DNA from 3 places in the Centipeda dianae genome. Region 1 is predicted to be linked to each of the others. Evidence: riboswitches for the same ligand, from Rfam matches in the RefSeq annotation. Region 1 holds a riboswitch; each other region holds the start of a gene.

Region 1 (10,061 bases):
TGCATGACGACCGCCCTCGAACGCCGTACGCATCCATGCACGCACAATTTCCCCCGCAGGACCAAACCCCGTCACACGTCCGCCGAGGGCAAGCACATTCGCATCATTGTGCTTGCGTGACTGGATTGCCGAATAGACATCCGTACAGAGCGCGGCACGAATGCCGTCAATCTTGTTTGCCGCGATAGCGATACCGATGCCCGTCCCGCAGAGCACGATGCCGCGATCCGCCTTTCCGGAAACGACATCGGCACAGACCTTCTCCGCAATGTCCGGATAGTCGACAGCCTCCTTGCCGAACGTACCGACATCCTTCACCTTCACATCGCTGAACTCATGCAGAACCATCTTGACCTCATCTTTGAGTTCCACCGCTCCATGGTCGCTTCCAATCGTAATATTCATGGTGAACGTCCCCCTTTTCGCATTGATACCATCTTCATTCTAGCATAAAAAAATCGAAAATAACAGACTGTCAGCGTTGAAAACGCGCACGGACAACAAGCGACAAAAAGAAAATTACGGCTGCCGATGCCACGATTGCCGCTCCTGCGGCAATGCCGAGATAATACGCCGAAAAAAGCCCAATCATCCCTGAAAATAGTGCGATCATCACCGCAAAAAGATGATACTCCTTGACGCTCCGTGCAAGATTGCGTGCGGCAGCTCCCGGCAGGACGAGCAGCGCGTTGATGATGAGAATGCCGACCCACTGGATGCTCACAGCTACCACCACGGCAAGCAGTGCGGCAAACATGGATTCAACGGCAATGACAGAGACACCGCGGCTGCGTGCGAGCGACGGATTGACCGAAAGCAGGAGCAGCCGATTAAAGAGGAGCACCCACCCGAGGAGGACGAGCGTATCCACCGCCAGCAAGCCGCCGAGATCGACCGGTGTAATGCTCAGAATATCGCCGATGAGGAGCGGCGAGAACTTTGAGAATCCTCCGCCGTGGCTCATAATCATAAGCCCGACGGCGATTGCCGTCGAGGAGAAAACCCCGATCACCGTATCCGCCGAGGCCGCCGTACGGTGCTTGATCCATGTGATGAGCAGGGCGAACAGAACGGAGAAGATGATGAGTGAGGTAAGCGGCGCAAACGCGCCAACAAGCGCCCCGATGGCAATGCCCGTGAACGCCCCATGTCCGAGCGAGTCCGAGAAGAACGCCATACGGCTTGAAACGACCATCGTCGAGAGCAGTCCAAAAAGAGGTGTCATCAGAAGGATGGCAAGAAGCGCATTCTTCATGAATGTGTACTCCATCCACGCAAACGGCAGAAGCGTGTCAAGCACGTTGTAGATCAGTTCCATGCCTCTCCCCCGTCTGCTTCCGCCCGCGCTTTGAGATGGCGCAGATCCGGCAAAATGCCAAAGAGATGCTCCATCTGTGGGTCGGCAAAGACCTCATGCGGGGTTCCCGCCGCCGCAATTCCATGATTCATCAGTACGACCTTATCCGCATGACGCGCCACCATACCGAGATCATGGGAGATGAGGAGAATGGCAAGATCCTCCTGTGCACGCAGCTGTCCGACAATCTCATAAAAACGTGCAAGCCCGCTTTGATCGACACCTGAAACCGGCTCGTCGAGAAGCAGGAGGTTCGGCATGGGGTCGAGCGCGAGCGCGAGCAGGACGCGCTGCAGCTCCCCGCCCGAGAGTGCACCGAGACGGCGGTCGATCAGATGCTCCGCACGCACGCGGGCTAGGTTTTCCACGATACGGGCGCGCAAACCGCGTACGGGAAAGAGCCAAACGGGGCGCGCGGACAGGCACGCCATAAAGAGATCCTGCACCGTGGTCGGCGCACTCACATCCAGCCGCAGATACTGCGGCACACAGCCGATGACAGGACGCATACGCCGATCATCCGCATCAACGAAGCGCAGATGCCCCGTATGGGGAATCTCGCCGAGGATCGCACGCAGCAGCGTACTCTTTCCCGCACCGTTCGGGCCGATAATCGCCGTCATCTCCCCGCAGTGAAAATGGAGGTTTACATGCGAAAAGACCTCGAACGTCCCAAACGAGACACCGAAGTCCTCGATTTTGGTACAGCAGAAATGCGCACAGCCCTCCGCCGCCCCTCTATGATGAAAAATATGCCTGAGCATGGTGATCCTTTACTTGGTTTCGCCAAATTGATTGTAACGATGAAATGTCGTGAGGAATGCCCCTAAACGAACCCTAGTGAAGCAAGTGAGTAAAGTGTGCGGTACGCCCCGACGGATTTCTTTCGTTCAAGCGAAGCGCGTTTAAGAAGTCCGTCGGTATTTAAGCGTACAAGCACACGATCACTTGCGTAACGAGGTGTTCGTGTGGGGCTTCCTCACCAAACGATAATGCCTTCAGGACTTTATACGACTATAGTCGTCTAGTTCAATCCGTCAGCCGTCGGAACTTCCACGTCCCGACGGCGATGCCGAGCACGGCATAGCTCACGACGACCACGAGCGAGAGCGCGGAGAAGTCCCCCGTCAGCCCGAGACTGCGCAGAAGATGACTTGTATGCGTCAGCGGCAGCGCCTCCACGAACCAGCGCACCACATCCGGCAGTGCCGCCGTCGAAAAGAACGTCCCACAGAGGAACGACATCGGCAGCAGCACATAGAGGTTGACTTGACTCATCTCCTCATAGGATGGGGTATACATCGCCGCAAGAAATCCGATCTCCGCAAAGATCATGCAGTTCAGCGTAAGCACGAGGAGAAAGAGCGGCGTGATCGTAAAATGTGCGCCAAAAAGACGGCTCAGCACAACGATGATCGCCGAAGAGATCAGCCCGCGCAGAACAGATCCCGCCACCTTTCCGATGACGAACGCATCGGGGCGGATCGGAGCGATCAGATACTCCTCAAGACTTCTGTGGTAGACACGCTCCGCATGAACAGAGATAATGCTGTTAAAGCTGATGTTCATGGAGTTCATCGCCAGCAGCCCCGGCACGAGAAAGTCCAGATACGATCCGGTGCCAACGTCAATGCTGCGCCCGAGCCCCCAGCCGAATGCGATGAGGAACATCAGCGGCGAGACCATGCGGCTCAGCACATATTTGATCAGACGGCGCCGCAGCACAACCCAGTCGCGCCAGAACACCGTCCATATATCGCCGAGCATCACAGCCCCTCCTTTCGCCCCGTCAGCTCGATGAACACATCTTCGAGATTCGTCGGACGCAGCAGAACGCGCTGCATCTGCTCCTCAAGTGTACGCGCATGAGTGCGTGCCTCCTCGCGCGTGCGAAAAAAGCGATAGGTGCGTCCATCCGCCCCATCCCACTCCACCGCATACGCGCCGAGATTCTCGCAGAATGCACGCGGCGTCCGCACGTCGATGAGTGTCCCCCTGTTGATGATGGACACGCGATCGCAGAGTGCCTCCGCCTCCTCGATATAGTGCGTTGTGAGGAGGACAGTCACGCCGTTCTTTGCGATCTCGCGCACAAGATCCCAGATATGCCGTCGGATCTGCGGGTCGAGTGCCACTGTCGGTTCATCGAGGAAGAGCACCTGCGGGCGATGAATCAAGGCACGCGCGATCAGCAGCCGCCGCTTCATCCCGCCCGAGAGACGGCGCACATTATCGTTGCGTACCTCCGTCAGCTCCATCTCTGCGAGCAGTTTCCCAATCCGTGCCGTACGCTCCGCACGGCCGATATGGAAAAGACGCGCGTGCAATTCCAAATTGTCCCATACCGTGAGTTCCTGATCGAAATTGACCTGCTGCGGCACAACACCGATGCGTTCCTTGATGACGCACGGATCGCCGCTGATGTCCTGTCCGCCGATACGGATTTTTCCGCTCGTCGGATGTGTCTGCATGGTGAGCATACGGATGATCGTCGTCTTGCCCGCACCGTTTGGGCCCAAGAGGCCGAACACCTCGCCGCGCCGAACGGAAAGCGAAATCCCCGCAACCGCCGTTTTCCACGTTTTTTCCTGCGCTGCATTCGTGTGCGGAAATTTTTTGACGAGATTCTCCATTTCGATCATCATGAGTTCCATGGTCTTCAATCCGCCCGAAACTGGATCCCCGCCACGAGGCGTGCCTTCTCCATCACCGCCATCACCGTGCGCGTGGTTTGCAGCCCCTCCTCCACGCTTCGATAGTCCTTTCGTGCAAAAATATCCCGCATCGTCTCGAACTCGTGCACCATACGGTGCTCATGACGGTTCAGCGCATACGTCTCCGGCGCTCTGCCGCGCAGTCCGATGGTGAAGGAAGCGAGCTCGTTCGGTGTCCCCTCGGCGCGAATCCAGCCCGCCTCCCCCTGGATCAGGAAGAACGACGGACTGGAGCTGTCCTTTGCCGCCGCCGCCGTTGCAACAAAACCGTCATAGCGCAGAGCCAGGATGCCCGAGGTATCAATCCCGTTAAAGCCGATATTTGCACCGTAGTTCGCAGACTTCGGCCGCCCGAACAGGGCGACAATGAGCGAGAGATTATAGACATTCAGATCGTAGAGCGCCCCGCCCGAGAGGGCAGGGTCAAACGCAGGGGCAACATCGCGTGCAAGATAGCGTTCGTAACGGCTGGAGTACTGCGAGAAATTCGCCTGTACCATGCGGATGAGCCCAAGGCGCGGAAGTGCCTCCAAGATGCCGAAATAATTCGGCAAAAAGAGTGGAGTCATCGCCTCAAACAGATAGCAGTCTGCCGCGCGCGCACGCGCAATCAGCTCCTCTGTCTCCGCAAGCGTTGAAGCAAACGGCTTCTCCACAATGACATGCCAACCCGCCGCAATTGCCTGCCGTGCATAGTCGAAATGTACGCTGTTGACAATGCCGAGATAGACAAAGTCCGCCTCGTGCGCCGCGAGCATCGCACCGTAGTCCGTCGCCACCTGCGGTACATCGAACTCCCGCGCCAGTTCCTGCGCCTTTGCACGGCTCTGCGGGCGCGCACAGATGGCGACGACCTCAACATCCTCTACCTGACGCAGGGCAGTAAGAGCTTCCCGCGCAATCATTCCCGTACCGACAACCGCTATCTTCATCTCTCTGTTCTCCTTGTCATGCGGGACTTCCGTACCCCACACTATAAACACTGCTCCCTATTATAGCAGGGTATGCGTACAAAGAAAAGGGTCTGCCGCAGAAGTGAAACACTTCCGCAGCAAACCCTTCACCGCACAAAGTACGGATACGAACCGCTCTTACTTCATCATCTTGATATGATCTGCGTCCGCACCCTTATTTCCCTGCAGCGCATCCCATGCGTCGTCGGCACGCTCCACATACATATCGCGGATCATCTTGTTCTCACCAATCCCGTGGAGATAGGCATCCACCTTGTAGCCCTCGCTCTCGAGAACACTCTTGTGCGAGTCCGCATCTTTTCCTGCCATGTCGTTGTGCGCATGATCGCCCGCAACCATCATGATCGGCATGAGCGTCACATTCTTAACCTTATTCGCCTTGAGCTTCGGAATGACATCCTCGAGGCTCGGCCACCCCTCGACCGTATAGACATAGACGTTCTTATACCCAAGTGCGTCCAGCTTCGCCTGAATGACGGCATAGTATGCGTTGGAGACGTGCGGCGTGCCGTGCGCCATCAGGAGCAGCGCCTCATCCTTCCCCATCTTCGGGAACTGGCTGGAGACCGCCTGGAGGAATTCGATCACATCATCCGGCTGCTCCTCCTGCCCCTGCCAGTACATGAGCGACGTGCCACAGGTCATCGTCTTGAACTGCTCCTTGTACTCATGGAACACGGCCTTGACGTAGGAGTACTCCATGCCCGGGATGACATCGAGAGAGACGAGCGCCACACGCGAGTAGCCGTCCGCCTTGAGCTGTGTGAGCGCCTCCTCGGGCGTTGGGTACTTCTTGCCCTCGTTCTTTGCAATGCGGTCAATAATGATGTGAGATGTAAACGCCGTCACAACCTTCACGCCCGGATGCGCCGCCTTGATTGCATCCACCGTTGCCTCGATCGTCTTCTCACGCGTCTCCTTGAACGTCGTGCCAAAGCTCGTCACAACGATGGCATCCTTATTCGTGTAGTTCGCCATCTGCGGGTTCTCATACTTCAGAACACCGATTTCCGATGCCTCCATGAGTGCGGGTGTCACCGTCTTGACCTCGGGATTGAGCTCATACGACGCCTCCGCCGGGCTGTAGGAAAAGCCAAGGACCGCCGAGCAGGCAAGCGACGCAACCAGCATTTTCTTCCAATTCTTCATCCGAATTCCTCCCAAAAAATATAAAGAAAGGCTTTCCTGCAGGAGCAAGAAAGCCTCGTGAATCATCTTCACGAATCCCCTTCCTGTCGCTCGCAGGTCTGTGCCTTCGGCACACGGTGGATTGTCAGACAGGCAGTTCTCCTGGCTCGGTTCATCGCTCCCCTGCGCCTTCCCAAGAGGACATCCTCCCAGTGGCATCCTTGCAGGTTCGCTCCCCTCACAGTGGCGGGACCGCGCCGGCTCGTCCGGCTTCTCTATTAAGCACGCGCTACTGCGCTGCACCTGTCTCCCATTCATTTATAAAACTATACATAGAATACATCGTTATACACAGATTGTCAATCGTTTCACACCTTTATTTCGCAGCCCGTTCGATATGTATTCTGTTGCAGAAAAAAGGAGCCCCTATTCCTCCGGCGTACGCACCGTACGATTGATTGTGGTAAGTCCACGATAGACCGTACCGATGTCGAGATCGTCGCCGCGCGACTCCATGTATTTTTCGAGCTTTCGCTTGACGCGTTGGAGCGCGTTGTCGATGGATTTCACCTGCCGGTGCAGATCGACAGCGATCTCCTGATACGATTTGCCGTCAAGGTAACTCATGAGCACGCGCCACTCAAGGTCGCTCAGAATCTCCTCCATCTTCTGTTCAATGTCGATGAACTCCTCATGACTGATGACCAGCTCCTCGGGGTCGCTGATGCGTGCGCCCGACAGCACGTCGAGCAGGGTGCGGTCAGAGTCCTCATCATAGATGGGCTTGTTGAGGGAAACGTAAGAGTTCAGCGGGATGTGTTTCTGCCGCGTCGCCGTCTTGATCGCCGTGATGATCTGGCGTGTCACGCAGAGCTCGGCGAAGGCACGGAACGACGAGAGTTTGTCCTCGCGATAGTCACGGATCGCCTTGAAGAAGCCGATCATGCCCTCCTGCACAATGTCCTCGCGGTCTGCGCCGATGAGAAAGTAGGAGCGTGCTTTGGAGCGCACGAAATTACGGTACTTGTTGATAAGGTAGTCGAGTGCCTCGTCGCCGTCGCAGGAGCGGATGTGCGCGAGCAGCTCCTCGTCGGAACAGCCGTCATAGATGCTGTTCTCTGCAGCCGCCTCCTCCGCCTCACCTGTTTCCGCATCCAGTTCGACGGACTCAAGATCATCCGATTCTGCCTGCTCCTCATCCAACACAGACGTTTGCTTCTCGCCGTAAAAAATCATACGATTGCTCCTACAAATGTCCTATGATCCTTTAATATTATACCCCTGTTGCAAAAGCTTCGTCAAGATCCCCCGCGTTCAAAGGCGCTCACGAATGACGACTTTCTCCTCCGCATCGTTGTCATGAAGCAGAACGGACACATCCTCAAGTGCGGCGGTCGGAACATTCTTGCCGACGAAGTCCGCGCGAATGGGCAGTTCCCGATGCCCACGGTCGATGAGCACGGCGAGTTGGATCATGCGCGGACGACCGATGTCGAGAAGTGCGTTCATCGCTGCGCGGATCGTGCGCCCCGTATAGAGCACATCGTCCACAAGCACGACCGTCTTGCCCGTGATGTCCAAGGGCATCTCCGTCGGATGGACGATGGGCTGATAGGACAGTTCGTTGAGATCATCGCGGTAGAGCGTGATGTCAAGCACACCGCATGGCAGCTGCCGCTGCTCAATGCGTGCAATTTCCGCACCGATGCGCGCAGCAATCGTCACACCGCGCGTGCGTATGCCAACGAGCACAAGATTCTCCGTCCCCTTGTTCTTCTCCACAATCTCGTGTGAAATGCGCATGAGTGCACGCCGTATCCCGTCCCCATCCATGAGAACCGCCTTTTCCCGAAACTCTGTCATACCGTCATCTCCTTATGAACTTGTGCGCAATGTGCACAGAATCTCCTCCATATCCGCCGGAAGCGGTGCGGCAAACACCATTTCTTCCCCCGTGCGCGGATGTGCGAGACGGAGCGTCAGCGAGTGCAGCGCCTGTCCCGTGATCGCAAAGGGATTCTTCTTCGCCGTATACTTCGGGTCGCCGACGAGCGGATGTCCGATGCTCGTCATGTGTACACGGATCTGATGTGTGCGTCCCGTCTCCAGACGGCAAACAACATAGGTATAGTCACCGAACCGCTCAAGCACCTCGAAATGTGTCGTCGCGGGCTTTCCGTTTTCCCGCACAATCGCCATTTTCTTACGGTCGGTCGGATGCCGCCCGATGTCGCCCGTAATGATCCCTGCGCGCGGGACGATGTTGCCGTACACGATGGCACGGTACTCCCGCCGCGCATCCTTGTCCCGAATCTGACGTGCGAGATAGTGATGCGCCATATCGTTTTTCGCCGCGACCATCACCCCCGATGTATCCTTGTCGAGACGGTGTACGATCCCGGGACGCAGAGCGCCGTTAATCCCCGAAAGATCACGGCAGTGCCACAGCAGTGCATTGACCAGCGTTCCCGTATAGATGCCGGCAGCAGGGTGAACCACCATGCCGCGTGCCTTGTTGACGACGATGATGTCCGCATCCTCATAGAGAATGTCAAGCGGGATGTCCTCCGCACAGATCTTCGTCTCCTCAGCAGGCGGAACGGTACACACGACCGTCTCACCGCCGCGCAACTTATAGTTTGCCTTGCGCTCCGCGCCATCTACCGTGACCTGTCCGTCCGCAATGAGACGCTGTGCATAGCTGCGCGAGAGATCGGGCAGCTGCCGCACAAGGCACAGATCCAATCGCTCGTCCGCGCGGTCAGCCGTGAATGCTGTGCTCATCATCAAATTTCCCTTCTCTGTACAAAGAGAGCCCAGAGAACCGCACTCGTGCCGAGGACAATGGCAATATCCGCTACATTGAACACAGGCCAGACACGAAAATCAAAGAAATCCACAACATGTCCGAGACGGATGCGGTCGATCAGATTGCTCACCGCACCCGCTGCAAGGGCAACGCTGCCATAGTGAATGAGGGTGCCGCTGCGCCGCAGACGGTCATAGTACACAAGGAATGCGCCGAAGAACACGACTGCCGTGACAAGAAAGAGCCACTGCTGGTCACGGAAGATCCCAAATGCCGCCCCGGGATTGAGCACGAACGTGATATGAAAAAAAGAACCCGCGACCGGAATCGACTCGCCCGGCAGCATCGTCAGTTCAATGCAATATTTGACCAACTGGTCAACCAGCAAAATCCCCAAAAAAGAGAATGCGGCTGTTACGCGTCCGCTCATCGCTCTCAAATATCCTCCTGCTGTTTCTCATCCCCGGCACTTTCACGTGTCGTACTTTTCTCCGCCGCCACATCGGGCATCTCCGCAATCGCATCCTCGATCAGTGCAAGCTCCGCCTGCACGTTTCCCTTCATGCGGCGCAGAAATTTATGCTTCTCACGCACAAGGCGCTCGTACTCCGACACAATGGAGCGCAGCTTGTCTGCCGCCTCATCCATCTGTGCCTTTGCCTTGAGCGTTGCCTCACGATGGATGTTCTGCGCCTCCCGTGCCGCCGTTTCAAGCATGAGATCGGCATTTCGCTTCGCGCTTGTTGTCATCTCCTCAGAGGTTTTCTGAGCCACCACAAGCGTTTCGCGCATACTCTGTTCGATTCGCCGAAAGTCCTCGATGGTCGTCTCTGCCCGCCCCAGATCCGCACGCAGCCGATCTCTCTCGTCAATCACTTCAGCATACGCCTGCATGACTTCATTCAGAAAATCATTGACCTCCGTCTCATCAAATCCGCGAAAGCTCTTTCCGAACTCCTTCGCATGTATATCCATCGGTGTCAGCACTCTGCTCCCGCCTTTCCTCAAAAGAACCGGTTCAGTACGACGACCGTGCGTCCCTTCTTCGTCTGCCCGCGCACCTCCGTCACCTCGACACG
Region 2 (10,061 bases), 510 kb from region 1:
GGCATGATGGCGGTCGATATGGGTGGTCCGATCAACAAGGCGGCGTACGTCACGGGTACGGGACTGCTCGCCTCGGGTGAGTATCATGTCATGGCGGCAGTCATGGCGGGCGGCATGGTTCCACCTCTTGCGATTGCGCTTGCGACCACCTTCTTTAAGAACCGCTTCACCGAGAGCCAGCGCAAGGCGGGCATCACGAACTATGTCATGGGACTCTCCTTCATCACCGAGGGCGCGATCCCGTTCGCGGCATCCGATCCCGTGCGCGTCATCCCCTCGATGGTCGCAGGTTCTGCACTCGCGGGCGCACTCACCATGTTCTTTGACTGCACCCTGCGCGCACCGCACGGCGGCATCTTCGTCGTCCCGACCATCGGCAACCCGCTCATGTACCTCGTGAGCATCCTCATCGGCGCCATCGTCGGCGCGATCATTCTTTCGCTGCTGAAGAAACCAATCAAGGAGTAAAGGAATCACAGCATAGCAAAATCCCGTCCTGCCAATCACGGCAAGACGGGATTTTTTTAGTCGTGTTTTGACGAAATGCTCTGAGATATGCCGATTATACCTTGAACCTGCCGACGAGCGTGTCAAGTTCACCTGCAAGTCCCTTGAGCTGCTCGGCGGTCGCAGCGAATGCCTCAAGGGAGGCGGTTTCCTCCTCGATGGCGGCGGCGGATTCCTCGGTCAGTCCCGCGATCTCCCGCGATGTCCTTGCGACGCTCTCCGCAGCAGCAGCCGCAGCCTGTGCACAGGCGCGCGCGGCTTCGAGCGAGGCAAAGAGGGTGCTGCGATTGACCTCATCTTCCTTCATGAGCTCCTGCATCTCGGCCAGATGTCCCGAGATGCCGTTCACGCTCGCCGCGATCATTTGGATGTTCTCGTCCTGATCACCGGTATGCGCCGCCACATTCGTAACGGCGACGGCATTGTACTCGACTGCCTTGCTGTTCTCGACGCTCGCCCGCCAGACCGTATCCGACAGCCCCGAGACCTCGGTGGAGCACGCCTTTGCACGCTGCATGATCTGACGCAGGTCACTGACGAAGCTGTTGAACGAGTGCACGATGCGCCCGATCTCGTCATAGCGGGCGGCGCGAAGCTGCTGCGTGAGGTCCGCCTCCTTGCCCGCGACCTCGCGGAACGATGCCGTAAGCATGGCAAGCGGTATGAGGATCTGCGTGATGATGAGATAGGTCGCAGCACCCACGATCAGAACGGAGAGTATGATCACGGCGATTTCGATCTTTTGCGAGGCGGCGATCTTTGCCTGACTGGCGGTATCGTATGCCGTAACGAGCTTGTCCACTTCGTCGACATACGACGCGACTTCGGCGGCAACCACGGCATTTGCCGCATATTTTTCCTCCGTCCCCACAGCCCCCGTGACGGCGAATACATCTGTACGATACTCCTCCCAGAAGGGCTGCAGCGTGCGAAGCTGTTCTTTAATCGTCTCGTCCGATGCCGGACGGAGGTTCAGCTCCGCATCCCCCCGGCGAAGTCCCGCAAGGATACGGTCATACGTTTCAATCTGCGCCACCATTGTCCTCCGGAGATCCGCCGCCGTGTCTGCATCCGCGGAGACGAGCCGTGCCGAGAGCCACGCGAGTTGATACGCACGCATCCGCAGCGAGCCGGATGCGTTGACGGCAGGAGCGTCGCCCTCCAATTTCTCAAATGTATAAAAATTCAGTGCAACAAGTCCGACAATAAAGGCAAAAAGCACGAGGAGGATTGCCCGCAATTTGTTTCGAATCATCATCTGTTTTCTCCTAGCAGTTTCCATTTTTTCAATTATAACATAAAAACTCATTTGAAAAATGAAAATGAGAAAAAAACAATAAATGAACAGAGAAAACGACCATCGACAACTGTGCCGATGGTCGTTCTGTCAAAGTTTCACAAGTTCGCGCAGACGCGCAAGGTCGATGTAGGGCTCTATCTCGGGATGACGCTGCAAATATCCTTGATGTTCGTCGGATGCCGCCTGAAAGGAGGTCAGCCGCTCCATGGTCGCGTGCAGGATACGCCGCGCCGCCGCGCTGCTGTTCGGATCGTTGAGCGTCAGGTGCTCGCCTGTGGCGGGACACCGCCCCTTACCCGCGAGGAAGGTGAGGTAGAGTGCGATCTGCGGCTCGTCCTCCGCGCTCTCGTAGAAGATGCCGGCGCGGTACATACTGCCGCGCACATAGCCCTGACCGTCGATGCTGTACGGCGTGACGACGGCGAAGTGCAGGTCGAGGAGCTGCGAGATGTCGATCTTCTTCGGATCGTAGCAGATCTCAACGCCCATGCGCCCGCCCGCCGCACCTGTCGCCACGTCCTCATGCGCGGCGTTCGCTACGGCGTTGATGTAGCCCGTGCGGACGCTTGCGATGCCGCGCCGTCCGCGAAAGACCTCCTCCAGCTCGTACATATCCGCGCCCGAGAGGCAGATGCGTTTAGTCATGGCGCACCTCAATTCGTAAAGAGATCAACCTGCCGCCCCGCCGCGCGGCGCACGTCGAACACGCCGAGGAGTTCGGCGACCGCCTGTGTCGGCGAGATGCCGCCTGTGAGGATTGCATTCTTCACCTCGGGCATCCGTCCGCGCACGACGGCATCGTCGAAGAACAGGTTGTGCAGGTGCTCGTCGATCATGCTGTTCATCCAGTCGAGCAGCTGACTGTCACGCCGCTTCTTCCACACGCCGCTCTCCGTTGTCACATCGCGGAAGATGCGAATGACCTCCCAGAGTTCGGCAAGCCCCGTCTTCTCGACGGCGGAGGCGAGGTAGGCGTGCGTCTCCCAGCCCGGCGTCGCGGGACGGATGAACTCGATCATGCGCTCGTACTGCCCGCGCGCAACCTTTGCCTTGAGCAGGTTGTCGCCGTCCGCCTTGTTAATGACGATCGCATCGGCAAGCTCCATGATGCCCTTCTTGATGCCCTGCAGTTCATCGCCCGCACCCGTTAGCACGACGAGCAGGAAGAAGTCAACCATCGAGCGCACGGTCGTCTCGGACTGTCCGACGCCGACCGTCTCGATGATGATGACATCGTAGCCCGCCGCCTCGCAGAGCAGCATCGTTTCGCGGCTCTTGCGTGCAACGCCGCCGAGCGTGCCGCCGGCGGGCGAGGGACGGATGAATGCCTCGGGGCGGCGTGAGAGCGTGCCCATGCGCGTCTTGTCGCCGAGGATCGAGCCCTTTGTCACGGAACTGGTCGGATCGACGGTGAGGACGGCGACACGGTGTCCCGCATCGCAGAGCATATTGCCGAACGCCTCGATCATCGTGGACTTGCCCGCGCCCGGAACACCCGTGATGCCGATGCGCAGGGCGTTGCCCGTACGCGGCAGCAGGCGTTGGAGTACGCGCTGTGCGAGCTTGAAGTGCTTGCTGCTGTTGCTTTCAATCAGCGTGATTGCACGCGAGAGCGTCATGCGGTCGCCGCGCTCCACACCCGTCACATAGTCGTCCTCATTCATGACGAGTTTGCGGCGCGGCATTCCCGTGCCTTTTAAGAGTTTCGGATTGATATTGCCGACGGTCAGATCCTTGATGCCCTCGATCCCGCCCATGACACTGGTCGTAAATTTGCAGTCGGCATCCTCGGGTACCCAGTCGGGTCGTTCAACGGTATATTTTTCGCTCATAATTCCTCCTTTCGTGATATGGCAAAACGCCGCCCTCAAAAACGAGGGCGGCGCCGCAGGGGAGCACGGATGAATTGAATCCGCTCAGATTGGTGTAGATTTTTTGTCCTGTCAAGGAGACAAACCGGACGCATAGTGGTCTATGCAGAGGATTTGGCGACGATGGCAGGGCGAAAAAGATGCACTTAGATGAGTGGATGATTTCGTCCGTGTTCCCCTATATCATCCTGCGGCTTCTTCCTTCGCCCGCTCAATGAGGAGTGTCAGGAGCTTGATGCCCGCCTCAGGGATGTTCGTGCCCGGTGCGAAGATCGCGACCGCGCCGTGCTCGTAGAGGTTGTCATAGTCCTGCACGGGGATGACGCCGCCGATGCAGACCATGATGTCGTCACGTCCGAGCTTCTTCAGCTCATCGACGAGCTGCGGCAGGAGTGTGTTGTGTCCCGCCGCCAGTGAACTGAACCCGACCATGTGTACGTCGTTGTCGACGGCATCCTGCGCCGTCTCGGCAGGGGTCTGGAAGAGCGGTCCCACGTCGACGTCCCAGCCCATGTCGGCGAAGGAGGACGCGATGACCTTCTGTCCGCGGTCGTGTCCGTCCTGTCCCATCTTCGCGACGAAGATACGCGGACGGCGACCCGTCAGTTCCTCGAACTCGTCCGCCATCTCGCGGGCGCGTTCGAGCTCGGTCTTGTCCGTGAACTCGGAGGAGTAGACGCCCGAAATCGTGTGAATGACCGCCTGGAAGCGTCCCGAGACCTTTTCCACCGCATCGGAGATCTCGCCGAGCGAGGCGCGTACGCGTGCCGCATCGACCGCCGCTTCGAGCAGGTTGCCGTTGTCGCGGCTCTCCGCCGCCTTGGTAATCCCTTCGAGGCAGCGGCGCACATCGTCCGCATTGCGCTCTGCACGCAGCTTTTCGAGGCGTTCCACCTGCGCCTGACGCACCGCCGTGTTGTCGATGGCGAGGATCTGCAGGGGATCTTCCTTTTCGAGACGGTACTTGTTCACGCCGACGATGCTCTCGATGCCGGAGTCGATCTGCGCCTGACGGCGTGCCGCCGCCTCCTCGATGCGCATTTTCGGCAGTCCCGTCGAGATCGCCTTTGCCATGCCGCCGAGTGCCTCGACCTCCTGGATGTGCGCCCACGCGCGGCGGATGATCTCGTTCGTGAGCGCCTCAACGTAGTACGAGCCGCCCCACGGGTCGATGATCTTGCACACGCTCGTCTCATCCTGGATGTAGAGCTGCGTGTTACGTGCGATGCGTGCAGAGAAGTCCGTCGGGAGCGCGATCGCCTCGTCGAGTGCGTTCGTGTGGAGGGACTGCGTGTGGCCGAGCGCCGCGCCCATCGCCTCCATCGCCGTGCGGGCGATGTTGTTAAACGGATCCTGCGCCGTCAGCGACCAACCCGAGGTCTGACTGTGCGTACGGAGCGCCATCGACTTGTCGTTCTTCGCGCCGAAGGATTTGACAATCTTCGCCCACAGGACACGCGCCGCACGCATCTTTGCAATCTCCATGAAGTAGTTCTTGCCGATTGCCCAGAAGAACGAGAGACGCTTTGCAAAGTCGTCGACGGCGAGCCCCGCCTTGATGCCCGTACGGATGTACTCAAGACCGTCCGCGAGCGTGTAGCCCAGCTCGATGTCCGCAGGTGCGCCCGCCTCCTGCATATGGTAGCCGGAGATGGAGATGCTGTTGAACTTCGGCATATACTTCGTCGTGTACTCGAAGATGTCGCCGATGATGCGCATGGACATCTCCGGCGGGTAGATGTACGTGTTACGAACCATGAACTCCTTCAGGATGTCGTTCTGGATCGTCCCCGCCATGATCTTCTTGTCAACGCCCTGCTCCTCGCCCGATACGATGAAGAAGGCGAGGATCGGCAGAACGGCGCCGTTCATCGTCATGGAGACGGACATCTGATCGAGCGGGATGCCCGAAAACAGGATGTTCATGTCCAGCATGGAGCAGACGGAAACGCCCGCCTTGCCCACGTCGCCGACGACGCGCGGGTTGTCTGCATCATAGCCGCGATGGGTCGGGAGGTCGAACGCGATGGAAAGACCTTTCTGCCCTGCGGCGAGGTTGCGACGATAGAATGCGTTCGACTCCTCTGCCGTCGAGAAGCCTGCGTACTGGCGCACCGTCCACGGACGGAACACGTACATCGTGGAGTACGGGCCTCTGAGGCACGGCGGGATGCCGCTCGCAAAGTCGAGGTGGTTCATGTGCGCGTATACATCGTGATCATAGAACGGTTTCACGGGCACACGCTCCATCGTCTTGTGCGTGAGCGCCTCAAACGTCCGCCCCGTCGCCCCCTCGAAGAGGGCGCGCCACTCCTTGGAGTCTGCGGACGGGCTTTCGCCGAGGCTCATCCCCGTGAAATCCGGGTTCGTAAAGCCTGCCATTACGCAATCATCCCTTTCTTTTTCTGAAGGCTCTCAAGCACCTCATAGCAGTTCGCACGGACGGAGATGTATTCGTCAATGCCCGCTTCCTTGTACGTTTCAAGCAGATCTTTCGGCGCAGCGCCCGCGAGGAACACGCGCGCATTCGGCAGTACCTCGTGGAGCTTCGGCGCGAGTGCGGGGACGATCTCGGGGTAGGTCGCATCCGTGGAGCAGATGACGACCGCATCCGCACCGCTCGCACGTGCCGCATCCGCCGCCTCCTCGACGGTCTTGAACCCGTCGTTCGTCAGCACCTCGAACGCACCGACCTGCAAAAAGCCCGTGGTAAAGTCCGCGCGCGCCTTGTGCTGCGGGATCGGACCCATGTTCGCGAGGAAGATCTTCACGTTGTCGTTCTTCTCCGCCTTGTAGTCCTCCGTGCGCCTTCGGAGCGTTTCGAACCGCTCGCTCCAACGGTGCGGCGCAATCGCAGCGATCTGCTCCGCGCCCTTCCCTTCCGTGACCGCCGCCATGAGCTCTGCAATCGTCGCTCCCGCAAGCGCCGCCTCGATGCCATGGTCAAGGGTGCCGTCCGCCTTGAATGCCGCAAGCGCCTCATCGCGATGCACCGTGTCGATGTCCGAGAGATACGCCTCGATGTCTTTCGTGCGCTGTTCCTTGAGCGCCGCCGTGTCCTCAGGACGCGGGTCGAGCAGGGTCTCCGTCATGTTCGGGTACATATTGTTGCCGACAATGCGATCCTTGCGCAGATCCGCACTCTTAAAGCGGCTCTCAAGCACCTTGGCGATGCCCTCCTGCACGAAGCCGCTGCGCAGTGCCGCGACGATGCCGCCCTGCTTCTCGATCTCTTGGAACTGCGCCCAGATTTTTTCCTTCATCTGGCGCGTCAGCGTCTCGACCGCCCACGAGCCGCCCGCGGGGTCGATGGGCTGGAGGAGGCCGAACTCCTCTTGGAGCATGATCTGGATGTTGCGTGCGATGCGGCGCGAGAACTCGTCCCCCTTGCGGATCGGCTCGTCGAACGGCGCACTCTCGAACGAGTCGATACCGCCCACGACGCCCGAGAAGATCTCCGTCGTATTGCGGAGCATATTGACATACGGATCGTAGATGGTCTTGAAGAAGAGCGCGGGGCGTGCGTGGATGTGCATCTTCTGCGATTCGGCGCTGCCGCCGAACGCCTTTACAATCTGCGCCCAGATCGGACGCACAGCGCGGAGCTTTGCGATCTGCAGGAAGAAGTTCGCGCCCATGGAGAAGCCGAACGCGATCTGCGCCGCCGCCTCGTCAATCGTCAGCCCGCGCTCGCACAGTGCGCGCAGATACGCCGCCGCCGTCGCCAGACACGCAGCGACCTCCTGCACATCGTTTGCGCCGCCGCTGCTGTAGACATCGCTGCGGACGAACACCGTCCTGACGCGCGGCGCATGTGCCGTCGCCCAACGTGCCGCCGCCGCGAGGCTGTCATAGTGGGCATCGAGGGAGGCGGGGAGCTTCCCGTCCGTCACGAATGCGCCGATGGGATCCGCGCCGATGATGCCATGCAGCTTCCCCACATCCTCGCCCGCCGCGCGACGCGCCGCCGCAACGAGGGAGAGCAGGGGGACGGCATTCGCGCCCGCATAGATATAGAGCGGGAATTTCGCAAGATCAAGTCCCGCGAGCATGGTGTGCATATCCTCGACCGTCGTGACACTCGTACCGAGGTCGCCGACCTTCTCCGCCTGACGCGCGTCAATCCCCGCACGTGAAGCGGAGTCAAGTACGATGTGGTAGATCGTCGAGCCCTTGTCGTTCTCGTGGCGCAGGAGCTCATTGTTCTCCGACGGCAGCGTCTCATCGCACGCCTGCGCGATGCCCCACGGCCGCCCGATGTAGCCTGCCGCGTCCACGCCGCGCAGGTAGTCTCCCATGCCGGGCATCACACTCTTCGGCAGGATCTCCTCCGTGTGTTTCCGCGTATACATCGGGTCGAAGGTGATGCCCTCGTAGGTCTTTGTGAACATCTTCTTCTCAAACGGTGCGCCCTTGAGGAGTGCCTCGCACGCGGCTTTCCACTCCTCGTCTGTGGGCGGCGTGAATTCATCGAGCGGAACGTCGGGGAAATCCTCAATGTCCGCCGATTTCTTCAGAAGTTTCTGAAGTTCCTCGTCACTCGACCGTTCTTTTTCTTCCGGCATAGTACGTCCTCCTTTAATTTATTGCGGGAAGGCTCTGTCCGTTCAATGGATGAACAGACTAAGAAAAAAGCAATTCTGGCATATTGCGCGGAATTGCATTCCTTGAAAAAAAATCGCCCTGAGCTTCCACCCTCAGAGCGTAGCTTCCATATAGGAAGCAAAACGAGAACTGAAAAGATGAGCAATGTTTCCCCAAGGAGCGCATACTCCTTCATCCCGGGGAAATCTCTGGGTATGGGATTCTTTTCACATACACACAGATCTCCTCAGGATCGTTCCACGCACCACCGGAATGTATGCAAAGAAAAAGCCCATTCCACGGTGTGCAGAACGGGCTTTTTCGGTATCGTTACTCAGTTCCCCATTTGGTTCGGTCTATGATGCCAAACTCTCTCTTGAGGCGAACGAATCCGCAAAATCTCCATCCCCATCACTCGCAGGTCAATCGGTGATTGTCAATCAAGCAGGTCTCCTGGCTCCAGTTCATCGCTCATCCACACCTTCCCGGAGATTTCCCCCCAGTGACTGCTGACGCAAGGTCAGCGCGTGGACTCGCTCCCTGTTACAGTGGCGTGACCGCTCCGGCTTATGAAGTCCATAACTCCCATACCGGATTCCCTATGAAGCAATCGAGGCTCTGTCAAACAAAACCTCTGCACTTGATCCAATACATATTTAGTTTTTATGGTACGATAGAATAGTACCACTAAAGACTTCCTTTGTCAACAAAAAAAGAATCACTGCGTGAATTATCTCACAGTGATTCCTTTTATGCATAAATTCAATTAGTCGATGACATAGACCTCGACGCTGCGACGGCCGAACTCAATCGCCTCGCCGTAGCCGGGGATGTAGAGGCGCGAGCCGAGCGGAATGATGTCGGGATCGACCGCGACGACGCCGCGGCGGGCGACCATGCCCGTCGCCGTGACACCGCTGCCGCCGCCGTCCCCCGGAAGGTACGCCGATGCGTACATCGTGTATGCCGCACGGTAGCGCGGAATGCCGCGGCTCACGCGATCCGCCTCGCGCTCACGCGCACGGCGCTGTTCGGCTGCCTGCTCGTTCTCCGTCAGTTCGATCACAAGATCCGCCGTGACGGGGGTATCCATGGACGGTGTTACGTCCACCTCATGCGGGTTATAGCCGTACTCCGCTATGACATCGCCGACGGTGCGCCCGCTCGTCATAACCTGCTGCGTGTCATCCCAGAACGAGATGCTCACGGGAACGGCACGGCGCACAGAAATCTCGGTATGGCGTTCCCCCTCGTTGTGAAACACCTCGTAGGTGTCCTTCGCACCGAGCTGTACGCCAAGCTTCTCAAAAATATCATCGGGTCTCGTCTGCACCGTCATGTCGGTGATGGTCTTGCCGTCCACGTGCACGCTCACGCGCTGCATATTCTTCGGCAATCCGTTCATCGTGAATCCGCTGGAAAAAAGCATCATCCCCGCCAACGTAGCGCAGAACAAGGTGTTTTTCTTTGTCTGAATCAGCTGTCCCAGTTTCTTCCACTGCATAGAACTCCCCCTTTGCTGATGGCATTTTCCCACTTTACGCTGAATTTTTCATGAAAAATGGGATTCAGAATATTTTCAGCCCGTGTTTTCACACCTTTCCCGCCACTGAGAAGGATATTCGTCCCACACAAAAGCCCTGCACGCAGAGAATTTCTCCACGCACAGGGCGATGATATACGATAGAACAAGAAAATCGTTGGAATGCTGTTTCAAAGAGCTAGGGAAGCACCGATAAATTCAGCCGTGCCATCTTGGCGTATCTTTTTCGCCCTCTCATTGTCGACAAATCCTCCAC
Region 3 (10,061 bases), 900 kb from region 1:
CACCAAACTCCCTGCCAAGCCAGAGAAAGAGATTGCGCATATTCTCCTCGCCGTCGTAGCGAAAATACGCCCATGCCGTCTGAATCTGTTTCTCCGAAAAGCCGTACGTCACCTTGTCATGATCGGCGTTGTCCACAACGATCAGATGGGGACTCCGATGCTTCTGCAAGCTGCGCGATGCCTTCTGCAAAAAAACATTGTCCAGTCCCGTCCCCATCCAGAGAAAGAGATGGAGATCCGCCGCCACACGCATTTCCTCCCAGCTGTCCATGGCGCTGACGGAACATACGCATACCTCGGGCTCCTCCATGGATGCAGCGCAACGGTGCGCAAGCACACGGACGCGCAAGATATTCGTATAGACTGTAATCTTCATCTGCTTCCATACTCCCGATTCTGCATCCTGCGGGATGCACGGACAATCTCAAGCACGCCCTCCGCCGAGAGCCGTTCCAATGTATAATACTGCGCCGCCATCCGACGCGCAAGTTCGGGCGCAATACCGACGCGCGGAACAGAACGCTCCGTATCGAGGACAAGGGGAAATGCCGCAGTTTCCGCGATCTCCTCCGCCGCATGGAGTGCATGCTGCATCCCAACGTCTCCCTCTTTGGTATTTGTGCGTCCGTCTGTGACGAGGACAAGCACCGTCTTCTCGCTGCCCTTGCGCTCCAGTTCACGCAGTGTCCGATGTGCATGGGCGAGCCCCTCGGCAAGCGGTGTCCGCCCGCCCGTCGGCAGATCGCGCAAGAGCTTTTCCGCCAGCTCCACGCTGCGCGTCATCGGCAGCAGCGTTTCCGCACGATCCCGCCGAAAGGCAATCAGGCCAACACAGTCACGCTTTTGGTATGCCTCCCGCAGGAGGGCAAGGATAACCCCCTTCACCATCCGCATACGTTCGCGTGCACCCATCGACCCGCTCGCATCGACGAGGAACAGAATGTGCGCCGCCGATCGCTTCGCACGCACCCAAACGCGCACATCCTCGGGACGGATCACAACCGCCTGACTGCCCTGACGCATACGCTGATGGGGTGCGGCTGCACGCAGCGTGGCAGAGAGTGCGAGATCGGGGCGAACACCCGCCTGCGGCAATCCCGTGCGCATACAGCGGCCATCCGCCGTATGCGTCTGAACAATGTCACGCCTGCCGCTCTTTCCGCCCTGCGCACGCATCGTCATGGAGAGAAGCGAGAGCCGTGCCATAATATTTTCGAGCGGCGCGGCAACGCGATCCTCGTCCTTCGCACACGGCTCCTCCGCCTCCGATGGAGGCGGATCATCTGCTCCGTCCTGTGGTTCGTTTTCCTGCGTGTGCTCCTGAGGAGGTTGTGCGTCTCCATCGTCCTGCGTGGGAGAGGGGTTCTGCATCTCACCGGTAAGAGCATCCCTCTCCCGCTCCGGCACATTCCCGTCACTCGGAGGCGGCAGCGGCTGCTGTTCCTGCGGTCGGCTCATCCGATGCACGAGGACGAACGCCGCCGCCTCCTCCACGTCTGCGGGCATAACGAACGATCTGCCCGCAAGTGCTGCAAGCGCACGCGCCGCCTCGATGAGATAGATCTCCGCACGGTTGCCGACACAGTGCGCACGCGCAGCACAGGCAGCTGCAAAGTGGAAAATGGCTGACGGTGCTTCTACATCCGGCAGCAGCACACGCGCACGGCGAATTGTCGCAGCGAATGCGGTTTCCTGCGCCTCGTATGCCGTACGAAATGCCGCAGGATTGCGCTCGTAGGCGAGCACACGCGTAACGATCTCCCTGCGCTGCACGCGATCGGTCATATCCTCCATCGACACAAACAGACCAAAGGCATCCAACAGCGCGGAACGAAGCGTTCCCTCGGCGGGATCCATCGTACCGACAGGTGTATAGGAAACCTCCTCGTTGAACGACAGCCCGTCCCGCTCAAGACGAAAGAAACCGTCTCCCGCGCATTTCAGCACAGCGATCAGAATATCCTCCCGCAGGAGATTGACCTCGTCCATATAGAGGATGGTATCGTGCGCACGATGCAGCAGCCCGTACCGCAGCTGCCGCTCCCCTTTTTGGAGTGCCGCCTCCATATCGATGGTGCCAAAGACCATGTCCTCCGATGCGCCAAGCGGCAGCTCAACCACGCGTCCCGTCACCGTAAAAGGCGCAGCCGCACGGACAAGAAGGGACTTTGCCGTACCGCGCGTACCGGAGATCAGAAGCGCACCCGCACGCGGGTTCACCAGTGCAATCGCAAGCGCACGTCGTACCTGCTCCTGTCCGACAATGGCAGTCAGCGGATAACGCGGAGCATTCAATTTCTTTCCTCCGAAAAGCTATTTATGCGCTTTCTCCCAAGAGCGCATCCACCGCGCTCCAGTCAACCGGCCCCTCCTCAAAGGGACGACGGCGCATACGGTGCGCGAGAACAAGCCGGCTCACGCGCTGCAAATCCTCCGCCGTGACAGTATTTCGCCCGGCAAGTGCCGCGTGCGCAATCCCCGCTTTGATGAGCGTAATGTCGGCACGATGCCCGTCAACCCCGAGGGTCAGCGAGATCTGCGCCGCGTAGTCAAGAACGGCATCCGGCACCGTCACATGGGGAACACGTGCACGTGCCTCAAGAATCTGCGTGCGCAGGTGCTCCTGCTCTGCCGCATACAGTTCCGCAAAGGCTTCGGAGTCGCGCTCGTAGGCAATCCGCCGACGGATGACCTCGACGCGCATCTTTTCCTCACGTTCACCCACAACGGTCACAGAGAGCGCGAAGCGATCGAGAAGCTGCGGACGGATGTCCCCCTCCTCCGGATTCATCGTCCCGACGAGAACAAAACACGCCGGATGCGCATAAGAGATCCCCTCGCGCTCGACCGTATTTACCCCCATCGCCGCAGAGTCGAGCAGAATATCAACGATATGATCCTCCAGCAGATTGATCTCATCCACATAGAGGATGTTGCGGTTCGCCGCTGCAAGGATACCGGGTTCAAACTCCTTGCGCCCACAGTGAATCGCCATCTCCATGTCAAGTGTCCCGACGACGCGATCCTCCGTCGCGCTGACGGGCAGCTCCACCACGCGCATGGGGATCTTCTCCGTGGGAAGCAAAGCGTTCTCCTGCTGCTTGCTGCGACAGGCATCGCAGTAGAGTTCGGGAGACGCAGGATCACAGTGACAAGCACAGCCGCGCACTGCGTCCAAATCCGGCAGGAGTGCGGCGGCGGCGCGGACGGCGGTGGATTTCGCCGTCCCCTTCTCCCCCTTGATGAGCACACCTCCGAGTGACGGCATCACAATACTGAGGAGAAGCGCCGTCTTCATCTCCTCCTGTCCAACGATAGCAGCAAAGGGGTATGTCACCCTCTTTTTCATTCCGATTTCCTTTCTGGAAAAAAGCACTGACTGACAGTGCGCATACCACGTCCAACCAGTGCTTCCTCAATCCTATCCTCGGTTAGAAACTCTGCTCGACACCGATCATGAAGTTGCGTCCGGGTGCCGTCCACCACTGTTCGGCTGCGCCCCACCATGAAGCACGTGCGTTGGACTTCTCAGCATAGAATTGGTTAAACAGATTGTTCACCTTGAGATAAACCTTCGTTGCATCGGCGACCCGATAGTTCATCGCGAGATCGACGACCCAGTAGTTATCCGTAGGAAGGAATTTGCCAATCGCATCGGACGGCCCTTCAAGCCCTACCATCCCGCGTGCAAGCAGAGAGGAATCAAAGTCGCGGTTGCGATAATCTACACCGATGTTCCACCAGATTGGTGCAGATTTTGTCCGTGCTTCCTATACACCTGCTGCCTTTATCGCCGCACGTTTCAACGCACACTCAGCATCGGATGCGGCAGAATACTCCTGCCCCGCCCTGCGTGCATAGCACGCGCCGCCGCAGGCCGAAAAATCCGCACACGCCCGACAAAACGCCATGGCACCCTGCATCTCATGCGCCAGTTCCTCCTGCCGCCGAACGTCGATGCCGTGCTCCACATCGCCGAGCAGAAAGCGCGCATCGCCGACAAAGGAGGAGCACGCATAGATGCGCCCCGCAGCGTCAATGTGCGCTCCTGCCCCGTTCATCGCGTAACAGTGGGAAAATCCGCTGTCCGAGCGTTCGGCAAGCCCCCTCCCCTGCTCCTCCTGTGCAATCACGATGCGGTATCCGTGCAGCCGTCCAAGGTGTTCGTTCCGCACAAAAACCTCCGCCATCGCCTGTGCCATCTCCTCCTCGCGTGCAGGGCGAACAGCGGTGCCGCGCCCCTGTGTGCGCAGGAGGTCAAAGCCGATACGCCGCACATTACCGAGGTAGTATGCCATCTCGATGAGCCCTGAGAGCCTCCCGACATTCTCCGCCGTGACAACACACGTCAGACCGACCGCGATGCCGCGTCGACCGAGGCACTGGATTCCCGTGATCACATCCATCGACGAGCCGCGCCCATCAGGGTAGCAGCGGTACACATCGTGAACATCGGGTCTGCCGTCGAGGCTGATACCGATGCCGATGTCCGCATGGTGCAGAAAGTCTGCCATCCCCTCGGTCAGCAATGTGCCATTGGTCTGCAAATCCATCCGCGCCCGTATCCGATTGGTACAGATATAGTCCGCAATCCGACGCAGCAGAGGAAATGCCAGCAGCGGCTCGCCGCCCGAGAACTGAAGGATGAAGGGCGTGCCGCCCGCCGCCGCAAGGTCGATGGCACGATGCGCCGTCTCCCATGTCATCATATGAGGATCCTGCGCGGATGCGTAGCAGTAGCGACACGCAAGGTTACAGTTCCCCGTGAGACTCAGCACCAACATCCGCAGCGGCATCGCAGTCTCCTTTACTTCACATCCGCAAAGCGCTCGGGATAGACCGCACGCGCCAGTTCATAGACACACTCGATCACATTCTGCCCCGCACTGTAACGATAGGTATCGGACACGGTGCAGAGATGGTACTACCGCTTTCACCTTTTGTTTTCATCCCCTCCCTACACCGTCACCATGTTCATATTTTTAGCATAAGAACAAGTAAAAAGCCCCTCCTGCAAAAGCAGAAGAGGGCTTAATTTGTACACAATAGAAGGGTCTGAATCCCCATCCCCATCACTCGCAGGTCAAACGGCGATTGTCAATCAGGCAGTTCTCCTGACTCCAGTTCATCGCTCACCTGCGCCTTCCCGAGGATTATCCTCAGTGACATTCCATGAAATACCGTCGGCATTTCTATGCAGGCTGCTCACTGTTACAGTGGCGGAACCGCTCCGGCTTCATTGGAAATAGTTTCCTTACCGGATTCTCTATTAAACATTCGTACCTGATCCAATGCTATAAAGTTTTTCAATACTTCGATAAAGATAACATTGAATGAAGGGCTTGTCAATATATCAAAAAGATATTTTGCGAATCATCTCAATAGACTTCTCTCCTGCCCTATTTATTTCTCCAGCAGATAGAGATACTCCCCGTATCCTTCGCGTTCCATATCCTCCTTCGGAACAAAGCGCAGGGAGGCGCTGTTGATGCAGTAGCGCAGTCCCCCCGTTGCCGCAGGACCATCATCAAAGACGTGCCCCAGATGTGCGCCGCTGCCCGCCGCCGTTACCTCGGTACGCACCATCCCATAGGAGCGATCCTCATGCTCGGCGATGAGCGCACGGTCAATCGGGCGCGAGAATGCGGGCCAGCCACAGCCGGAATCGTATTTGTCTGTAGAGATAAAGAGCGGCTCGCCCGTCGTGATGTCACAGTAAATTCCTTCGCGGAATTCGTGATCGTATTCGTTTCGGAAGGCGGGTTCGGTCGCCTTTTGCTGCGTGACGGCGTACTGAATCCCCGTCAACCGTTCTTTGAGTTCGGCATCCGAAGGCTTTTCATAGGTGCGCTGCACCGCCCCCTCCTCCGCTCTCGCAGCATTTTCTGCGGCGGCGCGTTTTTCCCGCATCTTTGCAATGAGCGCGGGTGAGATATGACAGTAGCCGTTCGGGTGCTTGACAAGATATTCCTGATGCGCTTCCTCCGCACGGTAGAAGTTCACAATCGGTTCCACCTCAATCGCGACGGGCTTGCCGATGTGCTTTTGCAGGGCGTCGAGGGATGCTTGGATCACGCGCACATCATCGCTCTCACCGCCGTCTGTATGCGGCACATAGTAGATGCCCGAGCGGTACTGCCGACCGATGTCGTTGCCCTGCCGATCCACCGCCGTCGGGTCGATGGAGTCGTAAAACACCGTAAGGATCTGATCAAGGCTGACCTTGCGCGGATCATAGACGACATGAACGGTCTCCGCATGGCCGCTCCCGCTGCACACCTCGCGATAGGAGGGATGTGATGTCGCCCCGTTTGCATAGCCGCTCTCCGCCGAGACGACACCGTACACGAGGTCAATATACAGCTCCGTCCCCCAGAAACAGCCGCCCGCGAGATAGATTTCCTTCTGACCGTCCACCGGACTGTTCTTCTGCACGATTTCATGCGGCATCTCCGCCGAACTCACAGCGGGCGCACCGCAGCCGCCGAGACAGGCAATTAGGCCAAGCGCACAGATATTACGCAGGAATGAAATTTTCATGATAAATACCTTTCTGTTATATTCAAAGTCACGCCTCTATCTCCTCTGCCGGCGGCAGCTGCCACGCAATCGGAGTCTCGCCCGCCGCGATGAGAAAATCATTGACGCGCGAGAAAGGACGGCTGCCGAAGAAGCCGCGATGTGCCGAGAGCGGGCTCGGGTGCGGCGACTCGACAATGAGATGGCGCGGATTCGTGATAAGGCTGCGCTTCTTCCGTGCGGGACTTCCCCAGAGGATAAAGGCGAGTGGACGCTCACGTGCGCCGAGCAGCTGAATGATGTGGTCGGTGAACCGCTCCCAACCGTGCCCCGCATGGGATGCCGCCGCATGGGCACGCACGGTCAGCACCGTATTGAGGAGGAGCACGCCCTGCCTTGCCCACGGGATCAGACAGCCGTGTGCGGGCGGCACGATGCCGAGATCGTCCTGCATCTCCTTGTAGATATTGAGCAGGGACGGCGGCGGATCAATGCCGACCTGCACGGAGAACGAGAGCCCGTGCGCCTGTCCGTCGCCGTGGTACGGATCCTGTCCGAGAATGACGACCTTCGTATCCGCAAAGCTCGTGTAGTGCAATGCGTTAAAGATCGAATACATATCGGGATAGATGCGTTTTGTGCGATACTCCTCGATGAGGAATGTGCGCAGCTCGCGGTAATAAGGCTGTGCCATCTCGTCCGCGAGGAGCTCCTGCCAGTCGTTCTTAAAAATTTCCTTTGCCATGCTGCACTCTCTCGTAAATTTCAAAAATACAATCTTCTCCGCGCCGCAACTCTGTCCGAGCAAGGCCATCGAGCGGCGGCAGAAATACATCCGCCGCATATGTGCCTGAAAGCCGCGTTATGTAGGCGCGATGAACATAGGGCAGAAGGAGACGATAGCACGCCGCACCGCCGATGACAAAGATGGGGCGTGGTGCATCCTGCGTCAGCACGCCGAGCAGAGCCCACAGCTCCGCAAGGTCATGCACAATAGGAAAGTCATCCCCGCGCTCCATCGTCCGCGAGAGCACGATGTTCTCACGCCCCGCGAGCGGGCGGCGCTCGGGCAGACTCTCCATCGTGCGCCGCCCCATGACGAGAATCCCGCCCATCGTCGTGCGGCGGAAATGTGCCATATCCTCAGCGCAGTGCGTGAGCAGCTGCCCGTTTCGCCCAATCCCCCCCGCCTCGTCACAGGCGGCAATGAGTTCGAACGGGTACGGTGCGGAGAGCTCGGGGGCACGCGCAATGCCCGCCGTATCGACTGCAACAAGCCACGCCGCAATGCTCTTACCGTTCACCATCAGATCAGGCGCAATCTCCGCAAGCGGCACGAGCACAAACGCACGCGCCGTGAGATAGAGATGCGGCAGGGTCAGCTCCCCACCCGCATACGCCACCCCCTCGATATGCAGAATGTCGAGGTCAATCGTCCGTGCGCCCCAGTGCTCGTGACGCACGCGTCCGAGTTCCTGCTCAATGCGTTGGAGTGCGCCGAGCAGTTCGTGCGGCGTTCCGTCAAACGAAATCTGCGCCGCCGCATTGAGGAAGGGCGGCTGATCGGTCTTTCCCCACGGCGGCGTTTCGTAGAAATGCGACACCTGCCCCATGCGCACCGGCGGAAGTTCCGCCATCCGCCGCAGAGCCGCACGCATCGTCTCCCCGCGTGCGCCGAGATTCGCCCCAAGACCGATATACGCCGTCAGCATATGAGATCTTTCCGACGGCGCAGGATGGAGACACCGACATCCGAGAAGATACCGTCGATGGGTGCGGCCGGCTTGTGTACAGTAACACGCACGAGGCGAAGCACATCGAAATCCCGCAGAAGATCGTCCGCTATCTCCTCCGCAATCGCCTCAATGAGATATTTTCGGGTGACCGTCAAAACTGTGGACACAACATCATAGACCTTGGCATAGTTCACCGTATCGTCAAGATCGTCGCTCTCCCCCGCCGCACGCAGAGAAAGTCCGAGTTCCACATCCACCTCAAAGAGCTGCGGCACTTCCCGCTCATGCGGCAGTACACCGTGACACGCCATAAAGCGCATCCCGCGCAGAAAAATTCGATCCATACCTACGCTCCCAAAATCGCGTCCGTCATGCGGCACATCCGCACAATCGGCTTCACATCATGCACACGCACAATCGACGCACCGCGCTCAATGCCCATGACGCACACCGCCCCCGTCGCCTCCATGCGCTTCGTGACGGGCAGATCAAGTGCCGCCCCGATAAAACTCTTGCGGCTCGCTCCGAGGAGCATCGGATACGCCTCCCCCTCGTAGGAAATGAGTTCATCCATGCGCCTGAGAACGTGCATATTCTGCTCCGCCGTCTTGCCGAAGCCGATGCCGGGATCGAGGATGAGGTTCGTACGCGCAAGCCCCGCCGCATCTGCCGTTGCAAACGAGCGCGCAAAGAACGCACGCATTTCCGCAATGATGTCCCCGCTGTATACCGTCCCGTGCTGATTGTGCATGACGACGACAGGCACATCCGCCTCTGCGGCGACACGCGCCATCGCTCCCTGCTCCTCTGCGTATTGCAGTCCCCAAATATCGTTCAGGATATGTGCGCCCGCCCGAAGTGCCGCACGCGCCGTCTGGGCCTTGAATGTATCCACAGAAACAGGAACGGGACATTCCTTCAAAATCTCCGTGAGAAACGGCAGAAGCCGCTCCATTTCCTCTGCCGCGCTCATCGGCACAAAGCCGGGACGGCTCGACTCCGCACCGATGTCGATGATGTCCGCACCATCCCGCACCATCTCATCCATATGCCGCAGGGCATCGTCACGCGTATTCCATTTGCCCCCGTCCGAAAACGAGTCCGGCGTCACATTCAGAATCCCCATGACAAGCGTACGTCTGCCGAGCGTCAGTTCCTTGCCGTCAGGGAAGCGATATATTCTCTTCGCCATTGTTCCTCTCTCCAAGCATCTGCCACGCCTGCAATTCCATCGTTTTGTCCGAACGAAATATCCCCCTGCTCGCCGAGGTCGTCGTATGCGTCCCATACGCTCGTGCGCCGCGCATCGTCATGCAGAGTTGCCGCGCGTCGAGCACAACGAGTACGCCCTCCGCCCCGAGCCCCTGCTCGATCTCCCGCGCAATGTCCTCCGTCAGCCGCTCCTGCAGCTGCGGACGCTGTGCCATACGCGCAACGAGCCGCGCAAAAACGCCAAAGCCCGCCACGCGCCCCGCGTGCGGACGATAGACGATATGTGCCGTCCCGAAGAACGGAAGCAGATGATGCTCACAGACAGAGTGAAAGGAAATGGCACGAACGGCGATGAGCCCGTCCGTCTTCTCCGTCAGCACATCCGCCCAGAGATCCTCCGTATCCGTGTGCAGTCCCGCAAAGAGCTCTGCATAGAGCGCAGCCGCACGCGCAGGGGTTTCCTCCATTCCCTGCGCCGCGAGATCAACACCGACCGCCGTGAGAAATTCGCGCATGGCACATTCTGCACGTGCGAGATCGACTTTATCCTCTGTCACCGCACTCCGTCCTTTCCATATCAAAAAACGCCCCCTC

The links. A riboswitch is a leader RNA that binds a small molecule or an ion and turns the genes downstream of it on or off. The one in region 1 is predicted to bind cobalamin.
Region 2: linked by a shared signal. The riboswitch ahead of QU667_RS10130 (methylmalonyl-CoA mutase family protein) and the one ahead of QU667_RS07740 (sirohydrochlorin cobaltochelatase) in region 1 are both predicted to bind cobalamin.
Region 3: linked by a shared signal. The riboswitch ahead of QU667_RS03235 (ABC transporter substrate-binding protein) and the one ahead of QU667_RS07740 (sirohydrochlorin cobaltochelatase) in region 1 are both predicted to bind cobalamin.

Annotation. Positions count from the first base shown of each region.
Region 1 covers NZ_CP128650.1:1,563,773-1,573,833, forward strand. The annotation lists gene rpiB (ribose 5-phosphate isomerase B) at 1-405, opposite strand, end outside; gene QU667_RS07715 (metal ABC transporter permease) at 476-1,318, opposite strand; gene QU667_RS07720 (metal ABC transporter ATP-binding protein) at 1,309-2,121, opposite strand; gene QU667_RS07725 (ABC transporter permease) at 2,387-3,124, opposite strand; gene QU667_RS07730 (ABC transporter ATP-binding protein) at 3,124-4,011, opposite strand; gene QU667_RS07735 (Gfo/Idh/MocA family protein) at 4,017-5,003, opposite strand; gene QU667_RS07740 (sirohydrochlorin cobaltochelatase) at 5,163-6,194, opposite strand; cobalamin riboswitch at 6,309-6,495, opposite strand; gene sigH (RNA polymerase sporulation sigma factor SigH) at 6,600-7,409, opposite strand; gene pyrR (bifunctional pyr operon transcriptional regulator/uracil phosphoribosyltransferase PyrR) at 7,488-8,036, opposite strand; gene QU667_RS07755 (RluA family pseudouridine synthase) at 8,049-8,957, opposite strand; gene lspA (signal peptidase II) at 8,960-9,412, opposite strand; gene QU667_RS07765 (DivIVA domain-containing protein) at 9,418-9,957, opposite strand; gene QU667_RS07770 (YlmH family RNA-binding protein) at 9,987-10,061, opposite strand, start outside.
Region 2 covers NZ_CP128650.1:2,069,701-2,079,761, forward strand. The annotation lists gene QU667_RS10105 (PTS fructose transporter subunit IIABC) at 1-468, shown strand, start outside; gene QU667_RS10110 (type IV pili methyl-accepting chemotaxis transducer N-terminal domain-containing protein) at 563-1,765, opposite strand; gene QU667_RS10115 (peptide-methionine (S)-S-oxide reductase) at 1,895-2,452, opposite strand; gene meaB (methylmalonyl Co-A mutase-associated GTPase MeaB) at 2,461-3,639, opposite strand; gene scpA (methylmalonyl-CoA mutase) at 3,862-6,060, opposite strand; gene QU667_RS10130 (methylmalonyl-CoA mutase family protein) at 6,060-8,243, opposite strand; cobalamin riboswitch at 8,689-8,921, opposite strand; gene QU667_RS10135 (ubiquitin-like domain-containing protein) at 9,029-9,766, opposite strand; gene QU667_RS10140 (secretion protein HlyD) at 9,984-10,061, opposite strand, start outside.
Region 3 covers NZ_CP128650.1:668,658-678,718, reverse strand. The annotation lists gene cobN (cobaltochelatase subunit CobN) at 1-376, opposite strand, end outside; gene QU667_RS03255 (VWA domain-containing protein) at 373-2,295, opposite strand; gene QU667_RS03250 (magnesium chelatase ATPase subunit I) at 2,318-3,349, opposite strand; partial or broken gene QU667_RS03245 (TonB-dependent receptor plug domain-containing protein) at 3,432-3,740, opposite strand; gene QU667_RS03240 (radical SAM/SPASM domain-containing protein) at 3,771-4,796, opposite strand; partial or broken gene QU667_RS03235 (ABC transporter substrate-binding protein) at 4,808-4,921, opposite strand; cobalamin riboswitch at 5,088-5,302, opposite strand; gene msrB (peptide-methionine (R)-S-oxide reductase MsrB) at 5,404-6,540, opposite strand; gene QU667_RS03225 (uracil-DNA glycosylase) at 6,569-7,264, opposite strand; gene folK (2-amino-4-hydroxy-6-hydroxymethyldihydropteridine diphosphokinase) at 7,245-8,231, opposite strand; gene folB (dihydroneopterin aldolase) at 8,225-8,599, opposite strand; gene folP (dihydropteroate synthase) at 8,602-9,447, opposite strand; gene folE (GTP cyclohydrolase I) at 9,419-9,982, opposite strand.